Regions from separate parts of the Streptomyces sp. NPDC060205 genome, predicted to be linked through region 2. Evidence: riboswitches for the same ligand, from Rfam matches in the RefSeq annotation. Region 2 holds a riboswitch; the other holds the start of a gene.
What was found. A riboswitch is a leader RNA that binds a small molecule or an ion and turns the genes downstream of it on or off. The one in region 2 is predicted to bind cyclic di-AMP.

Region 1: it holds a riboswitch for cyclic di-AMP, as region 2 does, so the genes downstream of both, ACFWGJ_RS05810 (NlpC/P60 family protein) here and ACFWGJ_RS25880 (transglycosylase family protein) in region 2, are expected to answer to the same signal.

What each region holds. Positions count from the first base shown of each region.
Region 1 covers NZ_JBHWZP010000020.1:40,435-45,829, forward strand. Annotated here, with positions in the region: gene pcrA (DNA helicase PcrA) at 1-2,051, opposite strand, end outside; cyclic di-AMP (ydaO/yuaA leader) riboswitch at 2,538-2,711, shown strand; gene ACFWGJ_RS05810 (NlpC/P60 family protein) at 2,718-3,866, shown strand; gene ACFWGJ_RS05815 (hypothetical protein) at 3,946-4,299, opposite strand; gene ACFWGJ_RS05820 (NlpC/P60 family protein) at 4,740-5,395, shown strand, end outside.
Region 2 covers NZ_JBHWZP010000162.1:339-11,754, reverse strand. Annotated here, with positions in the region: gene ACFWGJ_RS25915 (hypothetical protein) at 1-306, shown strand, start outside; gene ACFWGJ_RS25910 (protein kinase) at 345-1,826, shown strand; gene ACFWGJ_RS25905 (SurA N-terminal domain-containing protein) at 1,964-2,611, shown strand; gene ACFWGJ_RS25900 (nucleoside triphosphate pyrophosphohydrolase) at 2,661-3,647, shown strand; gene ACFWGJ_RS25895 (globin domain-containing protein) at 3,765-4,985, opposite strand; gene ACFWGJ_RS25890 (cytochrome P450) at 5,157-6,452, shown strand; gene ACFWGJ_RS25885 (transglycosylase family protein) at 6,672-7,580, shown strand; cyclic di-AMP (ydaO/yuaA leader) riboswitch at 7,799-7,968, shown strand; gene ACFWGJ_RS25880 (transglycosylase family protein) at 7,974-8,672, shown strand; gene eno (phosphopyruvate hydratase) at 9,119-10,405, shown strand; gene ACFWGJ_RS25870 (septum formation initiator family protein) at 10,496-10,972, shown strand; gene ACFWGJ_RS25865 (DUF501 domain-containing protein) at 11,002-11,416, shown strand, end outside.

The sequences.
Region 1 (5,395 bases), on a different contig from region 2:
CCGTCCTCCATGCCGGTCAGGAAGACGACCGGGAATTCGAGGCCCTTGGCGGTGTGCAGGGTCATGAGGGTGATGACCCCGGAGCCGTCCTCGTCCTCGTCGGGGATCTGGTCGGAGTCGGCAACCAGGGCCACCCGCTCCAGGAAGGCGGCGAGCCCGGTCGGCGTACCGGCCTCGGCCGCGCCCTCGCCCTCGTTCGCCGCCGCCGTGCCCGCGGTCTCGCCGCCGGCCGTCTCCTGCTCGAACTCCAGCGCCACGGAGGCGAGTTCCTGGAGGTTCTCGATGCGGGTCTCGTCCTGGGGGTCGGTGGAGGCCTGCAACTCGGCGAGGTAGCCGGTGCGTTCGAGGATCGCCTCCACGACGGTCGCCGGGCCCGCGCCGGACTCGACGATCGTCCGGAGGTCCTCCATCAGCGTGTTGAACCGCTTGACCGCGTTCGTCGAGCGGGCCGCCATGCCGTACGCCTCGTCGACGCGGCGCAGCGCCTGCGGGAAGCTGATCTTCTCGCGCTGGGAGAGCGCGTCGATCATCGCCTCGGCGCGGTCGCCGATACCGCGCTTGGGCACGTTCAGGATGCGGCGCAGCGGTACGGAGTCCTCGGGGTTCGCGAGCACCCGCAGGTACGCGAGGACGTCCCGGACCTCCTTGCGCTCGTAGAAGCGGACACCGCCGACGACCTTGTAGGGCAGGCCAACCCTGATGAAGATCTCTTCGAAGACACGGGACTGGGCGTTCGTACGGTAGAAGACGGCGACGTCGCCGGCCTTCGCGTCGCCCGCGTCGGTGAGACGGTCTATCTCCTCGGCGACGAACTGCGCCTCGTCGTGCTCGGTGTCGGCGACGTAGCCCGTGATGCGCGCGCCCGCGCCGGCGTTCGTCCACAGGTTCTTCGGGCGGCGTGATTCGTTGCGCTCGATGACCGCGTTGGCGGCGGTCAGGATCGTCTGCGTGGAGCGGTAGTTCTGCTCCAGCAGGATCGTCGTCGCGTTCGGGTAGTCCTCCTCGAACTGGAGGATGTTGCGGATCGTCGCGCCGCGGAAGGCGTAGATCGACTGGTCGGCGTCACCGACGACGCACAGTTCGGCCGGCGGGAGGTCGCCCTCCGACGGCGGTACGTCCTCGGGGTGCGCCACGGTGTCCGTGGCGCTGCCGACGAGCTCCCGGACGAGGGAGTACTGCGCGTGGTTCGTGTCCTGGTACTCGTCCACGAGGACGTGGCGGAAGCGGCGGCGGTAGTGCTCGGCGACGTCCGGGAAGGCGCGCAGGAGGTTGACCGTCGTCATGATCAGGTCGTCGAAGTCCAGCGCGTTCGCCTCGCGCAGCCGCGACTGGTACATCGCGTAGGCCTGGGCGGCGGTCTTCTCGAAGCCGTCGGAGGCCTGGGCGGCGAAGTCCTCCTCGTCGATCAGCTCGTTCTTCAGGTTCGAGATCTTGGCGCTGAAGGACTTCGGCGGGAAGCGCTTGGGATCGAGATCCAGGTCACGGCAGACCAGGGCCATGAGCCGCTTGCTGTCGGCTGCGTCGTAGATCGAGAACGACGACGTGAAGCCGAGCTTCTTGCTCTCGCGGCGCAGGATCCGCACACAGGCGCTGTGGAAGGTCATCACCCACATCGCGTTCGCCCGGGGGCCCACGAGCTGCTCGACGCGCTCCTTCATCTCGCCCGCGGCCTTGTTCGTGAAGGTGATCGCGAGGATCTGGCCGGGATGCACCTTGCGCTCGCCCAGCAGGTGGGCGATGCGGTGGGTGAGCACACGGGTCTTGCCGGAGCCGGCACCGGCCACGATGAGCAGGGGGGAGCCGTGGTGGACCACCGCCGCGCGCTGGTTCTCGTTCAGCCCGTCCAGGAGCGCGGCCGGGTCCACGAACGGCCGGGGCGCGCCGTCGCGGTAGTGGCCGTCCCTGCTCGGAGGCACGTCGAAGCGCCCGCCGAACAGGTCGTCCGGACCGTGGTCCGGCGCTTCGTCCTCGGGCGGCGGCGGGGGCTCTTCCCCGTGGGCCCCGGAGGGCTTGAGGTCCGCCAGGAAGCTGTCATCAAAGAGGCTGCTCATCGCTCTCCGAGTCTAGGCGTCCCCACTGACACCCGGCCGCCACCCCGGAAACTCGGCGGATTCCTGGCCGGGTGAGCCAAGGGCAGAGCTTCACCGGTGATGAGCACGCCATTACACACGGTGGCCGCCACGGCAGCGACACCGGGTGCGGCGATACCAGCGGTACAGCGGTACGCACCTCTGCCCCGCCGACCCGCCGCCTCGCTGCTCAGTCGCCCGGCCGCCCGGCCGCCCGGCCGGAACTTCGCCGGCACCTGAACCGCGTACGGATGGCCTCCGTATATCCGTGTGAAGACAGGGCGCGCCCTGTTCCCCTCCGGGACAACTCGGATCACATCGCGACCAATTGACGTCGGCGGGTGACTCCCGTGGCTCAGGTCACGAAAATGTATCGGGCATATCGCACATCAAACTTCACAGGTGCCACACGTATTGGCTAACTTTCGCGTAGGCCGCTCGACCCGCACCGGCGAACAACGCCGGGCCGAGCGGGCTCCGCCGAATCCGGCATGCCCTCGTGGCCTCCGGAACCGGGGACCCAACCGATCCTGGGGTGAATCGGTCCGAACTCCCTCGTGGGACACGGACCGTAGGGCAAACCTTCCGAAGCACTCGCCCGAACCCGACAGCTAACTCGGTAGGCGGATGACGGAAGGAGACGCCCTCGTGGCGCCACACCGCAAGTCGCGGCCCCCCAGTTCCCTGGGCATCCGGACACCTGCCCTCGCCACCGCGGCCCTGACCTCGGTCGCCCTGCTCTCCCAGACGGCGGACGCCTCGCCCGCCGCGGAGCCCAGGCCGAGCACGGAGGAAGTCCAGAAGAAGATCGACGACCTCTACCAGCAGGCGGGTACGGCCACCGAGAAGTACAACGCGGCCAAGGAGAAGACCACCAAGCAGCGCAAGCGCGTCGCCACGCTGCTCGACGACGTGGCGCAGCGTACGGAGAAACTCAATTCCGCGCGCGAGGCGCTCGGGACCTTCGCCGCCGCGCAGTACCGCACGGGTGCCTCCGCCCCCGACACGGCCTCCCTCCTCCTCGCGGACAACCCGCAGGACTACTTCGACCAGACCCAGCTGATGAGCCGGCTGACCGCCCGCCAGAAGCAGGCCGTCGACGAGTACGTCACCCAGCGGGCCACCACGTCGAAGAAGCGGCAGGAGGCCTCCGAGGGCCTGGAGACGCTCACCACGACGCAGAGCACGCTGAAGACGTCCAAGGCGGACGTCCAGCGCAAGCTCGCCGAGGCGCGCGAGCTCCTGTCGAAGCTGACCGCCGAGGAGAAGGCCCGCCTGGCCGCGATCGAGCGGCAGAAGCAGGAGGAGGCCCGGCGCAAGGCGGACGAGCTGGCGCGGCAGCAGGCGGCCGACGTGGAGCGCCGCCGCCAGGAGGCGGCGACGCAGGGCACGGGAGCCGGTACCGGTACGGGCACCGGCAGCACGGCGGGCTCGGACTCCGCCTCCTCCACCAAGGCGGCCAAGGCACTCGCCTTCGCCCGCGCCCAGATCGGCAAGCCGTACGTCTGGGGCGCGAGCGGTCCCGGCTCGTACGACTGCTCCGGTCTGACGCAGGCCGCCTGGAAGGCCGCCGGTGTGACGCTCCCGCGCACCACGTGGGACCAGGTGAACACCGGCACGACGGTCTCCGTGGACAACGCCCAGCCCGGCGACCTGGTCTTCTTCTACGACGACATCAGCCACGTCGGCATCTACATCGGCGACGGCATGATGATCCACGCCCCGAAGCCGGGTGCGTACGTCCGCGAGGAGTCGATCTACTACATGCCGATCCACAGCGTGGTGCGGCCCGGCTAGCGGCTCACACGGACACCGGAAGGGGTACGGCACCTGGGTGCCGTACCCCTTCCGTGTTCCGGGCGGTCGCCCGGGCCGCTCAGGTCCAGAGCACCGCGATGAAGACGTTCACCGTGGTCAGCCCGCCCACCAGGGCGAACAGGCCCTTCTCCACCTTCTCGTCGTCGCGCTTGACGTAGACGAGGCCGAGGATCACGACCAGGAGCGCCAGCTTCACGCCGATCTTGACGTTGTTGACGGTCTGGTCGTCGGCCTGGTTGAGGCCGACGAGGACCGCGCCGGTGACCAGCATGGTCAGCGCGCCGTGGAGCATGGCGGGGGTGAAGCGGGCCGTGCCGTCGCCCATGGCCTTCAGCTGGGTGAGGAAGCCGCCCAGCAGGGAGGCGATGCCGATGATGTGCAGGGCGACGAAGACATGAATGAGTACGTCCATGAGCCCGGACCCTAACCGGACGCCCGCATGCCGCTCCGCACCGGCCCGCGGCCCGGGCCTCTCGCGGGCCCAGGGCGGAGCCCATAGCACCGTCGGGTGTACCGCTCCCCCACAACGCGCCCATCGGTCACCCCCTCACGCCAAGTCGCCGGCACCGGGCCCGGATCACGGTCGCACCCGGTCAGCTCGTGGCCGAGTGCCACCAGTTCCGTACATGCCGTTACCGCCGGCGTGTCGTGAGGTTTAGCGTCCTTCCCCAGGTGACCGGCTCCCCACCACAACCGCCCGGGCCAGGGCGGCAGTCGGCACCACCGCCAAGAGGTCCGGCGGCGGTCCGCTCCCCCTGTGCGGGCTGCCGCCGGACGTGCAACCAGCCCCTGAGGGCCACCGCCGTGGACGCACCAGTGCCTCGGCGGCTACGGAAGGAACGTGGATCGCACGTGGCAGCGCACCGCAAGCCCAGACAGCGCTCACTCGGCGGCGGTACGGCCCGCACCGCCTTCACCATCGCCCTCGCGGGTGCGGCGAGCGCGACGGCGTTCGACGGGACGGGGGTCGCCGCACCCGAGCTCACGCCGGCCCAGGTGAAGGCGAAAGTCGACAAGCTGTACCAGGAGGCGGAGGTCGCCACCGACAAGTACAACGGCGCCAAGGAGAAGTCCACGAAGGCGGCCGACCGGCTCGGCACGCTGCAGGACGAGGCCGCGCGCAAGACGGAACGGCTCAACTCCGAACGTGACGCGCTCGGTTCGCTCGCGACCGCCCAGTACCGGGACGGCGGCATCGACCCCGCGCTGGGGCTGATGCTCTCCTCGGACCCCGATCAGTATCTGGAGGGGGCCGCGTTCGCCGAGCGGGCCGGCAGCAGGCAGGCCTCGGCGGTCTCCCGTGTACGCACACAGCTGCGCGACATCGAGCAGCTGCGCGGTGCCGCGCACATCGAACTCACCTCGCTCAAGGCGCGACAGGCGGACCTGAAGCGCCACAAGAAGACGGTCACCGGCAAGCTCGGCGAGGCCCGCCAACTGCTGTCTCAGCTGCCGGACGCGGACCGCGCCCGCATCGGCGCGGACGACCCGGACACGGCACGCGCCTC
Region 2 (11,416 bases):
GCAATCTCGTACTACCTCGCGGCGGAGATCCGCCACTTCCACGCACTGGGCTACGCGTACCAGGCGTACGCCGCGCACCGGCTCCCGGCGCACACGTACGGCTACCCACAGCCCCAGCCGCCGTACACCGCCGCGACCGGTCCGCACACGCCGGTGCCGCAGGCGGCCCCGATACCCGGGCTCCCGAACTCCACGCCGACCCCGGCCCCGCCGCCGCAGCGTCCCGCGCCCGCCCGTATCGACCAGGTGCGCGCCGAGCTCGACGAGCTGAGTGACTACCTCCGCAAGCACGAGGACGGCAGGTGAGCGTGGCGTCGGGACGGGTGATCACCGGCCGGTACGAACTGTCCACGCTCATCGGACAGGGCGGCATGGGCCAGGTGTGGACGGCCTACGACCAGCGTCTGGACCGGCGCGTCGCCGTCAAGCTGCTGCGGCCCGACAAGGTCGCGGGCCAGGAGGCCGACGAGCTGCGCCGCCGCTTCGTGCGCGAGTGCCGTGTCACCGCGCAGGTCGACCACCCCGGCCTGGTCACGGTCCACGACGCGGGCAGCGAGGGCGAGGAGCTGTTCCTCGTCATGCAGTACGTCGACGGGGCCGACCTCTCCGACCACCTCGCCGAGCACGACCCCTACCCCTGGCAGTGGGCCGTCTCGGTCGCCGCGCAACTGTGCGCCGTGCTCTCCGCCGTGCACGCCGTGCCGATCGTCCACCGCGACCTCAAGCCGCGGAACGTGATGATCAAGCAGGACGGTACGGTCACCGTGCTCGACCTCGGCGTCGCGTCCGTGATGGACACCGACACCACCCGCCTCACGCACACCGGCTCGCCCATCGGTTCGCCCGCCTACATGGCCCCCGAGCAGGCGATGGGCGGCGCGGTCGGCCCGTACACCGATTTGTACGCGCTCGGGGTGCTGCTGCACGAACTCCTCAGCGGGGACGTGCCGTTCTCCGGTTCCACCGCCCTCGGCGTGCTGCACCGCCACCTCTACGAGCCGCCCCTGCCGGTCCGCCGGCTGCGCCCCGAGGTGCCCGAGGCGCTCGAAGCCCTCGTCCTGCGGCTGCTCTCCAAGGACCCGCAGCACCGCCCCGACTCCGCCCAGGAGACGTACGAGCAACTGCTGCCGCTGCTCCCCGCGCGCGGCATCCCGTCCGGCGGGCCGCTCGACCCCACACGCCCCTTTCTGCGCCCGCACGCCCCCTGGCCCGACCGCGCCCGCACCCCCGCCGCGCAGCCGCAGGCCGCGCCCGCCGTCGAGAAACCCGATGTCGCCGGAGCCGTCGACGAGGTCAAGCGCCTCCTCGGCGAGGGCCGCATCACCCAGGCGGTCGACATCCTCGGCCAGATCCTCCCGGCCGCCGCCGCCCAGCACGGCGAGCACTCACCGGTCGTACGCACCCTGCGCAAGCAGTACGCGGCCACGCTGATGGACGACGGCCAGTACCGCCGCGCCCTGCCCGAACTGCGCCGCCTCGCCGACGAACGGGCCACCGAGGCGGGCCGGGCCGACCCGCAGTCCCTGCGCTTCCGCTACGAGGCCGCACAGTGCCTCGAACAGCTCGGCGAACCGGCGGCGGCCCTCGCCGAGTACCGCGCACTGCTGCCCTACTACGAGAACCAGTACGTCGCCCAGGACGCCGAACTGTCCTTCGAGGTGCGCCGCCGCATCGGCCATCTGCTCCTCGCGCTCGGCGACCGGGCCGCCGCACACGACACGCTGGCCCGGCTCCGGTACGACGTCGAACGGCTGCGGGGCCCCGGCCATCCGCTCGTCGGCGACATCGGCCGGACCCTGCAGTGGCTGGGACAGGTCCGCGGCTGAACCGCGCGCGTGGGACGGTGCCCGAAGTCCTGGCGAATCGTTGGGTCGAATGGGTGGCCGAGAGCCGGTCCCCTGCCTACCATCGATCACCGCAAGACTTTGTGCACCGTCGCACAATCTCCTACAGGAGGTTCTCCTTGCACCGCCGCCGTCGCACCGCGTTCCTGCTCACCGCCGCGCTCGCCGCCGCGGCCCCCCTCCTGACCGCCTGCGGCAGCGACGCGCACCCCGGTGCCGCGGCCGTCGTCGGCGACGACCGCATCACGGTCTCCCAGCTGGAGAACCGGGTGAACGAGGTACGGTCCGCGCAGCGGGCCGCCACCACGGGCGAGGCGCAGTACGAGCAGGCCATCTCCAAGTCCGGCGGCCTCACCCGCGACACCCTGCACGGCATGGTCCTCGACCGGGTGCTGCACCGGGCCGCCGACGACGCGGGCGTGAGCGTCACCCGCAAGGAGATCCAGCAGGCCCGCACCGGACTGGAACAGCAGGCCGGCGGCGCGAAGGCCCTGGAAGTGAGCTGGCTCCAGCAGTACGGGGTGCCGCCCGAGCGGCTCGACGACAACCTCCGCGTCCAGATCGAGGCCCAGAAGCTCGCCGCCGCGCTCGGCACGGACACCAGCCAGCCGGCCTTCTGGAAGGCGCTGTCCGACGCCTCCAAGAAGCTGGACGTCGACCTGAACCCCCGGTACGGCAGCTGGGACGTCGAGAAGAGCAGCCGCGTCGACGCCAAGCTCCCATGGGTGCGCGACATCACGGCGGCGGCGAGCCAGAAGACCGCGTAGCCGTCCCGGATCCGCCCCGTCCACAGGGCGTGACCTCGATGTCGGTGGCGTGGGTTACGTTCGAGGGGTGAACGCATCCAGCCCCGGGCGCATCGTCCTGCTCACCACCAGCCACCGTGTCGCGCCCGGACTCCTGTCCTGGCCCGCCTGGCAGGCGCTGCACGGCGCCGACCGCGTCCTGTGCGCGGACGGCGCCCACCCGCAGCTGCCGTATCTGCGCGAGGCGGGCATCGAGGTCGAGGAGACCGCCCCCGGCGCCCAGGAGCTGGTCGACGCGTGCGCCGGCGGGCGCACGGTCACCGTCGTCGCCACCGGCGAGGGCGAACCGCGCCTGACCGACGGCCTGGCCCGGCTGGCCGGCTCGGGACGCGTCCGGATGCCCGACCTCGAACTGCTCCCCGCCTCGTACGACCTCCCGGGCGCCCGTCTCCTCGACCTCGTCCAGGTGATGGACCGCATCCGCCGCGAATGCCCCTGGTCGTCGCAGCAGACCCACAAGGGCCTCGCCAAGTACGGCATCGAGGAGGCGTACGAACTCGTCGAGGCGATCGAGGAGGGCGACCGGCACGAGCTGCGCGAGGAGCTCGGCGACGTCCTGCTCCAGGTCGTCTTCCACTCCCGGATCGCCGAGGAGGGCAGCGCGGAGGACGGGTCGGAGCCCTTCTCCATCGACGACGTCGCGGCCGGCATCGTCACCAAGCTGATCCACCGCCACCCGCATGTGTTCGGCGACGAGACCGCCTCCACACCCGAGGAGGTCAAGGAGCACTGGCTGCGCACCAAGGCCGAGGAGAAGCAGCGGACATCGGTCACGGAGGGCGTCCCGCTGGGCCAGCCCGCCCTGGCCCTGGCCGCGAAACTGGTCTCCCGCGCACGCACGGCGGGCCTGGACACCCCCCTGCCCCAGGGCGAGGGCATCGGCTACGAACTCCTGGCCCTGGCAGCCCGGGCAGAGGAATCCGGCGTGGACCCGGAAGCATCCCTGAGAGCAGCGTCCCGCACCTACCGGGACGCCATACGGGCAACGGAGTCCTGACCCCCGCACCCGACGTGCAGGGCCGGGGCGCAGCCCCGCCTTCCCAGGGGCGCGGGGAACGGCGCGACCAGCCCCCACCGGACCCGCGGACGACACACCACCACCCCCAGCGGAGCGTCACCGCGGCTGAGGCCGCCGCAGCAGCCACGCTCCGGGCCCAAGGGCCCGACACCCGTCCCGGTCCCGTTCCGGCCCGGTGGTCGGGAGTTCGTCACAGAAGACCCGCCCCGGCTCCGCGCCCAGCCGGGGCAGCACGGAGGAGACCCCCGCGACCAGCCCCGGCGGCCCCGCCAGATACACATCGTGCCGAGCCCAGTTCGCCCGGTTCCCCAGCGCCGTCAGCAACCGCTCCGTGGCCTGCGCCCTCGGCCGCCCCGGCGCGGGCGTGAGCACGGTGACGTCCAGCCAGGGCACCCGCGTGCGCAGGGCGTCGAGCACGGCCCGGTCGTAGAGGTGCGCGACATCGCGGGCGACGACGAAGAGCCGCGCCTCGTCGTACCCACCGGGCGCCCGCCCCACCTGCTCCAGCAGCGCCTTCACCGGCGCCCACCCGGTACCGGCCGCGATGAAGGTGAGGGGCCGCTCCACGGGCGTACGGAGGGTCAGCCGGCCGCCCGGCGCGCCGAGCCGCAGGACGTCGCCCTCCCGGGTGCGCCGGACCAGTTCGGGCGACAGCGCACCGCCCGGGACGAGGCTGACATGCAGATCGAGCGTGCCGTCGCAGCGGGGCGCGTTGCCGACGGAGTACGGGCGCCAGGCCCCCGGCACCCGCGGACTGCCCACGCTCACGTACTGGCCCGGCAGATGGCGCAGGGGCCGGTCCGGACGGAGCGTCAGCACGGCGAGGTCGTCCCCGCGCCCGGCGCTCCCGGGCAGCGCGGTGCGGCCGACGACCTCGGCGTCCCACCAGGACGGCTGCCCCTGGCTCTCGGACTCGCCCGCGCCCTCCAGCATGGCGTCCGTGACCAGCGCGTACGCCTCGCCCCAGGCCTTCTCCACCTCCGCGCTCCACGCGGACCCGGACACCGCGGCGAACGCGGCGATCAGGCTGTCCCCCACGGCCGTGTAGTGCTCGGGGCGCGCCAGATACTTCCGGTGGTCCCGCCCCAGCTCCCGCAGGTACGTGTGCAGTTCCGGCCCCTCCAGGCGGGCGACGACGAGCGCCAGGGCGGTGAACAGCCGGTCCCGCTGGCGTTCCTTGTCCTCGGGGGAGTCCAGCGGGAACAGGGCGCGGACGTCGGGGTGGTGCCAGAACAGGTGCGAGTAGAAGTACTTGAGCGCGAACTCGGCCCGTCTTTCGACGACCGCGAAACTGGTCCGGAGCATCTCGGGGTCCACGCCCGCGAATGTAGATAGCCGGAGAGTCGGCCAGTCAAGGGGGAGGACATTCAGGGACAGCCCGTCATCAAGTGCGTAAGGCGGTCATGGTCCGGGCCGGCGCGGGAGGGCGAGCGCGGGCCGCCGGGACACCGGGCGGGCCCCGGCCGTCCCCCCCGATACCGTCGAGGAGTGACCGAAACGCCTGCACAGCCGCCCGCGCCGACCACGGGGCAGCCCGTCCCCGAACTCTTCAGCTGGGAGTTCGCCACCGACCCCTACCCGGCGTACGCCTGGCTCCGTGAGCACGCCCCCGTGCATCGGACGAAGCTGCCCAGCGGGGTGGAAGCATGGCTCGTCACGCGGTACGCCGATGCCAGGCAGGCCCTCGCCGACGGCCGGCTCAGCAAGAATCCCGCCCATCACGACGAGCCCGCGCACGCCAAGGGCAAGACCGGCATTCCGGGCGAGCGCAAGGCCGAACTGATGACCCACCTGCTCAACATCGACCCGCCGGACCACACCCGGCTGCGGCGGCTCGTCAGCAAGGCGTTCACCCCCCGGCGAGTGGCCGAATTCGGCTCCCGGGTGCAGGAACTGACGGATCAGTTGATCGACGGGTTCGCCGGGAAGGGGGAGGCGGACCTCATCCACGACTTCGCCTTCCCGCTCCCCATCTACGCCATCTGCGACCTCCTGGGCGTCCCGCGCGAGGACCAGGACGACTTCCGCGACTGGGCCGGGATGATGATCCGGCACGGCGGCGGGCCCAGGGGAGGCGTCGCCCGGTCGGTCAAGAAGATGCGCGGCTACCTCGCTGAGCTGATCCACCGCAAGCGCCAGGAGCTCACGGACGTGCCCGCACCGGGCGAGGACCTGATCTCCGGTCTCATCCGGGCCTCCGACCACGGCGAGCACCTCAGCGAGAACGAGGCCGCGGCGATGGCCTTCATCCTTCTGTTCGCCGGTTTCGAGACCACCGTGAACCTCATCGGGAACGGCACCTACGCCCTGCTCACCCACCCCGGGCAGCGGCGGCGGCTCCAGGACTCCCTCGCGGCCGGCCGTACGGACCTGCTGGAGACGGGCGTCGAGGAACTGCTCCGCTACGACGGGCCCGTGGAGCTGGCCACCTGGCGGTTCGCCACCGAACCGCTCAGCGTCGGCGGACAGGACATCGCCGCCGGCGACCCCGTACTCGTCGTGCTCGCGGCGGCCGACCGCGACCCCGACCGCTTCCAGGACCCGGACACGCTGGACCTCTCCCGCCGTGACAACCAACACCTCGGTTACGGCCACGGCATCCACTACTGCCTCGGCGCGCCCCTCGCCCGGCTGGAGGGACAGACCGCGCTGGCCACGCTGCTGACCCGGCTGCCCGACCTGCAACTCGCGGGGGATTCGGCCGATTTGAGGTGGCGCGGCGGGCTCATCATGCGGGGATTGCGCACGCTTCCGGTGGAGTTCACCCCGGTCGCGACATCTTGACGGAAGTGCTGGTGGCCGTAGCACCGGAGGCCACGGAAGGTGAGACTCCGTCAACTCTGTGATCTTCACGTTATCTACGCTGCACCGACTTGTGACAAGAGTTCGAGTGCCGCTACGTTCACCCATCAATGCGGCAGGTCCGCCCGTCGCAGCAGTCACGAGCACGGCTTTTCGCCGTGCCCCGTGCGTATTCCTTGCTGTCACGCGAAAGGCAATCGCATGCTCTCCGGGAACGGCCGTCATCGTCGCCCCCGCCAGGCCCCGGCGCTCCTCGTCGCCGCCGGCGTGGCCGGATCGGCCATCGCGATCCCCCTGCTCGGTGCGAGCGGCGCGAGTGCCGCCAGCGGTACGACCTGGGACGCGGTCGCCGAGTGCGAGAGCGGCGGCTCCTGGAGCGCGGACACGGGCAACGGCCTCTACGGCGGACTCCAGATGAGCCAGGAGACCTGGGAGCAGCACGGCGGCCTCGACTACGCGCAGAGCGCCGACCAGGCCAGCCGCTCGCAGCAGATAGCCGTCGCCGAGAAGATCCTCGCCGCGCAGGGCACGGGCGCCTGGGTGACCTGCGGTCTGGTCGCCGGTCTGACGCAGGACTCCGACTCCGCAGACGTCGACACGGGCCTCGCCGAGGACTCCGCGAGCCCGTCGGCCGACGCGGACGCGGATGCGACAAAGGGGAGCAACGGCGCCAAGTCGGACTCGTCCACGGACAGCGGTTCGAAGTCCGACAACGACTCCGCCTCGGACGCACAGAGAACGGACAGCTCGTCCGCCGACACCAAGGCGAAGGGTGACGACTCGGACAAGTCGTCCCAGAGCGACGACGCTTCGGCCGACGCGGCCGCGGACAGCTCCGGCCGTCACCGGGGCGGCAGCGCCGAGGAGGCCGACATGGCGCCGCGCGCGGACGACTACGCCGGCCGGCACGCCTCGCGCAGCGACAGCACCTCGCGCGTCCTCGCCGACGAGGGCTCGTACGCGGTCCGTTCCGGGGACTCCCTCTCCAGCATCGCCGACTCCCTTGGCATCGACGGCGGATGGGGCGAGCTCTACGCCGCGAACAAGGACAGCATCGGCTCCGACCCGGACTTCATCATCCCCGGTCAGCGCCTCGCGGTCGACGGCTGAGCGATGCCGAGCAAGTAGTGATCAAGGCGCCGAATCGGGCGAAAAGCAGCGGTAGTTCGCGCTGAATGTCCGATTTGGCGAATTGAGACATGGATCTCAACACCCCTGATCGTCTTTGAAATTCGGCGCGGCCCGTGTCTACGGTCGTGACCGCTCGCCATGGGTGAGCCCCGACGGTCGCACGCCGAATCCTGCCAACGGCCGTACGGGAACAGTCGTCGCGTAAAGCGCCGTAGGCAGGAGCGGGGGACCCAGGTAAGTGCCGGACCCGGTCGTCATGGCCGGGCACGGCTTGGGGTTAAGCCGCGTGACAGCAGTGTCACGCGGCCGGGCAACTCACTCGGCCCGAACCCGACAGCTCACCTCGCAGGCGTCGGTGAGGGGATCTACTTCATGCTGCTTTCGAACAAGGGCAAGCACCGTCGCCCGTCCAAGGCTGCCCGCATCGCCACGCTGGCCGGTGTCACCACCGCCGCCGTCGCCGTCCCGCTGATGGGCGCCACGGGAGCCTCCGCCGCCACCGCGTCCGAGTGGGACGCCGTCGCCCAGTGCGAGTCCGGCGGCAACTGGTCGATCAACACCGGCAACGGCTACTACGGCGGACTGCAGTTCTCGTCCTCCACCTGGGCCGCGTACGGCGGCAGCTCCTACGCCTCCACCGCCGACCAGGCGTCCAAGTCCCAGCAGATAGCCGTCGCCGAGAAGGTTCTCGCGAGCCAGGGCAAGGGTGCCTGGCCGAGCTGCGGCGTCGGCCTGTCCGGCGCCTCGACCGGCGGCTCCACCGCCCCGTCGGGCTCCAGCAGCTCCAACCAGAGCACCTCGCAGCCGCAGCAGCAGAACTCGCAGTCCTCCGAGGAGCGCGCCTCGCGTTCGCAGGAGCGTCCGGCGACCAAGAAGACCGTCGAGACTCCGACCGGCAAGAAGGTCAAGAAGGGCGACGGCGAGTACAAGGTCGTCAAGGGCGACACCCTCAGCGAGATCGCCGACAAGAAGAACGTCAAGGGCGGCTGGGCGAAGCTGTACAAGCTCAACGACGACATCGTCGACGACGCCGACTTCATCTTCCCGGGTCAGCAGCTGCACCTCAGCTGACGCGGGCCGCACGCCGGCCGGCCCGCCCCCGGCGGGCCGGCGGTCGCGTCCCCCTTCGGCGGTCCGGACATCACCTCCGGCCGAGGCACTGGCCGCTCGGCCCCGACCGGAGGTCCGGCCCACATCCGAATCGCGACTGAACCACAGCGCCCTCACATCCGTGTCCTTCATAGTGGAGGCCTCGTGAGGGTCACCCCCGTCCCCCACGGGCTCCCCGTTCCGGTGCGTGTTCCCCCGTACGCACCGGGGCGGGGCTTTTTTTGTGCCTGGCTTTCCGCCCGTGTCTTTGTTCCGTTCGGAAACAATTTCCTCTCGGTTCTGTCCAGGAGGCGGTCGAGGGCTGGCCGATCCCCGGCAGCCGGTTAGGCTCATCCCGCGGGGCCACCACGGCCTGCGCGCAACCGGGCCTCCGGCCCGGCACAGCTTGTGTCACATCCCAGAAGGAGATGCTCGTGCCGTCCATCGACGTCGTCGTAGCCCGGGAAATCCTGGACTCCCGAGGCAACCCCACGGTCGAGGTCGAGGTCGGCCTCGACGACGGCAGCACGGGTCGTGCCGCCGTTCCGTCCGGCGCCTCCACCGGTGCCTTCGAAGCAGTCGAGCTCCGCGACGGGGACCCCAACCGCTACCTCGGCAAGGGTGTCGAGAAGGCCGTTCTCGCCGTCATCGAGCAGATCGGCCCGGAGCTCGTCGGCTACGACGCCACCGAGCAGCGCCTCATCGACCAGGCGATGATCGACCTCGACGCCACCGACAACAAGGGCTCGCTCGGCGCGAACGCCATCCTCGGCGTCTCCCTCGCCGTCGCGCACGCCGCCTCCGAGGCCAGCGACCTGCCGCTCTTCCGCTACCTGGGCGGACCGAACGCGCACCTGCTGCCCGTCCCGATGATGAACATCCTCAACGGCGGGTCGCACGCCGACTCGAACGTCGACATCCAGGAGTTCATGATCGCCCCGATCGGCGCGGAGTCCTTCTCCGAGGCCGTGCGCTGGGGCGCCGAGGTCTACCACACCCTCAAGAAGGTCCTGAAGAGCCGCGGCCTGTCCACCGGCCTCGGCGACGAGGGCGGCTTCGCCCCGAACCTCGGCTCCAACCGCGAGGCCCTCGACCTCATCGTCGAAGCCATCAAGGAAGCCGGCTACACCCCCGGCGAGCAGGTCGCCCTCGCGCTGGACGTCGCCGCGTCCGAGTTCTACAAGGACGGCAAGTACGAGTTCGAGGGCAAGTCCCGCTCGGCCGCCGAGATGACCGAGTACTACGAGGAGCTCGTCTCCGCGTACCCGCTGGTCTCCATCGAGGACCCGCTGTACGAGGACGACTGGGCCGGCTGGAACGTCATCACCGAGAAGCTGGGCTCCAAGGTCCAGATCGTCGGCGACGACCTCTTCGTCACCAATCCCGAGCGCCTCGCCCGCGGTATCGAGGAGGGCTCCGCCAACGCCCTGCTGGTCAAGGTCAACCAGATCGGCTCGCTGACCGAGACCCTCGACGCCGTCGAGATGGCCCAGCGCAACGGCTTCAAGTGCATGATGTCCCACCGCTCCGGCGAGACCGAGGACGTCACCATCGCCGACCTCGCCGTCGCCGTGAACTGCGGCCAGATCAAGACCGGCGCCCCGGCCCGCTCGGACCGCGTCGCCAAGTACAACCAGCTGCTGCGCATCGAGGAGATCCTCGACGACGCCGCGGTGTACGCGGGCCGCTCGGCCTTCCCCCGCTTCAAGGGCTGAACGCCCTCGTAGGCAGCGTCGTACGTACGTCCCCGTACCCGGTCCCGTACCGTGTGCGGGGACGTACGTACGTATCGGGGAGGCGGACAGATGGCTGTGAAGGACCGTGACCGGTTCTCCACCGCGACCAGGCTGCGGGCGCTCGGTGAGCAGACCGCCGCCCGCGTCTACCGCTCCCAGACCAAACGCCAGGCCCGCCGCTCGCGGCTGACCGGCCGCGCGGCGCTCCTCGCCCTCGTGCTCTGCTCGCTCGTCGTGGCCCTCGCCTACCCCATAAGGCAGTACGTGTCCCAGCGTGCCGAGGTCGCCGATCTGCAGCGCGAGCGCGAGCAGGCCCGCGAGCGCGTCGAGGAACTGCGCGACCTCAAGGCGCGCTGGCAGGACGACGCGTACGCCGAGCAGCGCATCCGGGAACGGCTGCACTACGTGATGCCGGGCGAGACCGGCTTCATCGTGATCGACCCCGACGCGGCGAAGAAGACGCGTACGGACCGGACGGCCGCCGACCGGGCCTGGTACGCCAACGTCTGGGACGGCGTCGACAAGGCCGACGCCTCCGACCAGTGAACTGAACCAGAAGGACACAGAGCCAAGGCATGGAAACGCCCCCGCCGCCCACTTCGCGCACCGAGCCCACCGACGCCGACGTCGAGGCCTTCAAGCAGCAGCTCGGGCGGCCGCCGCGCGGGCTGCGCGCGATCGCGCACCGCTGCCCGTGCGGACAGCCGGACGTCGTCGAGACGGCTCCCCGGCTGCCCGACGGGACGCCGTTCCCCACGACGTACTACCTGACGTGCCCGCGTGCGGCCTCCGCCATCGGGACGCTGGAGGCGAACGGCGTCATGAAGGAGATGACGGACCGGCTCGCCACGGATCCCGAGCTGGCGAAGGCGTACCGGGCCGCGCACGAGGACTACATCGCGCGGCGCGACTCCATCGAGGTGCTCGAAGGGTTTCCCAGTGCCGGTGGGATGCCGGACCGGGTGAAGTGCCTGCACGTGCTGGTCGCGC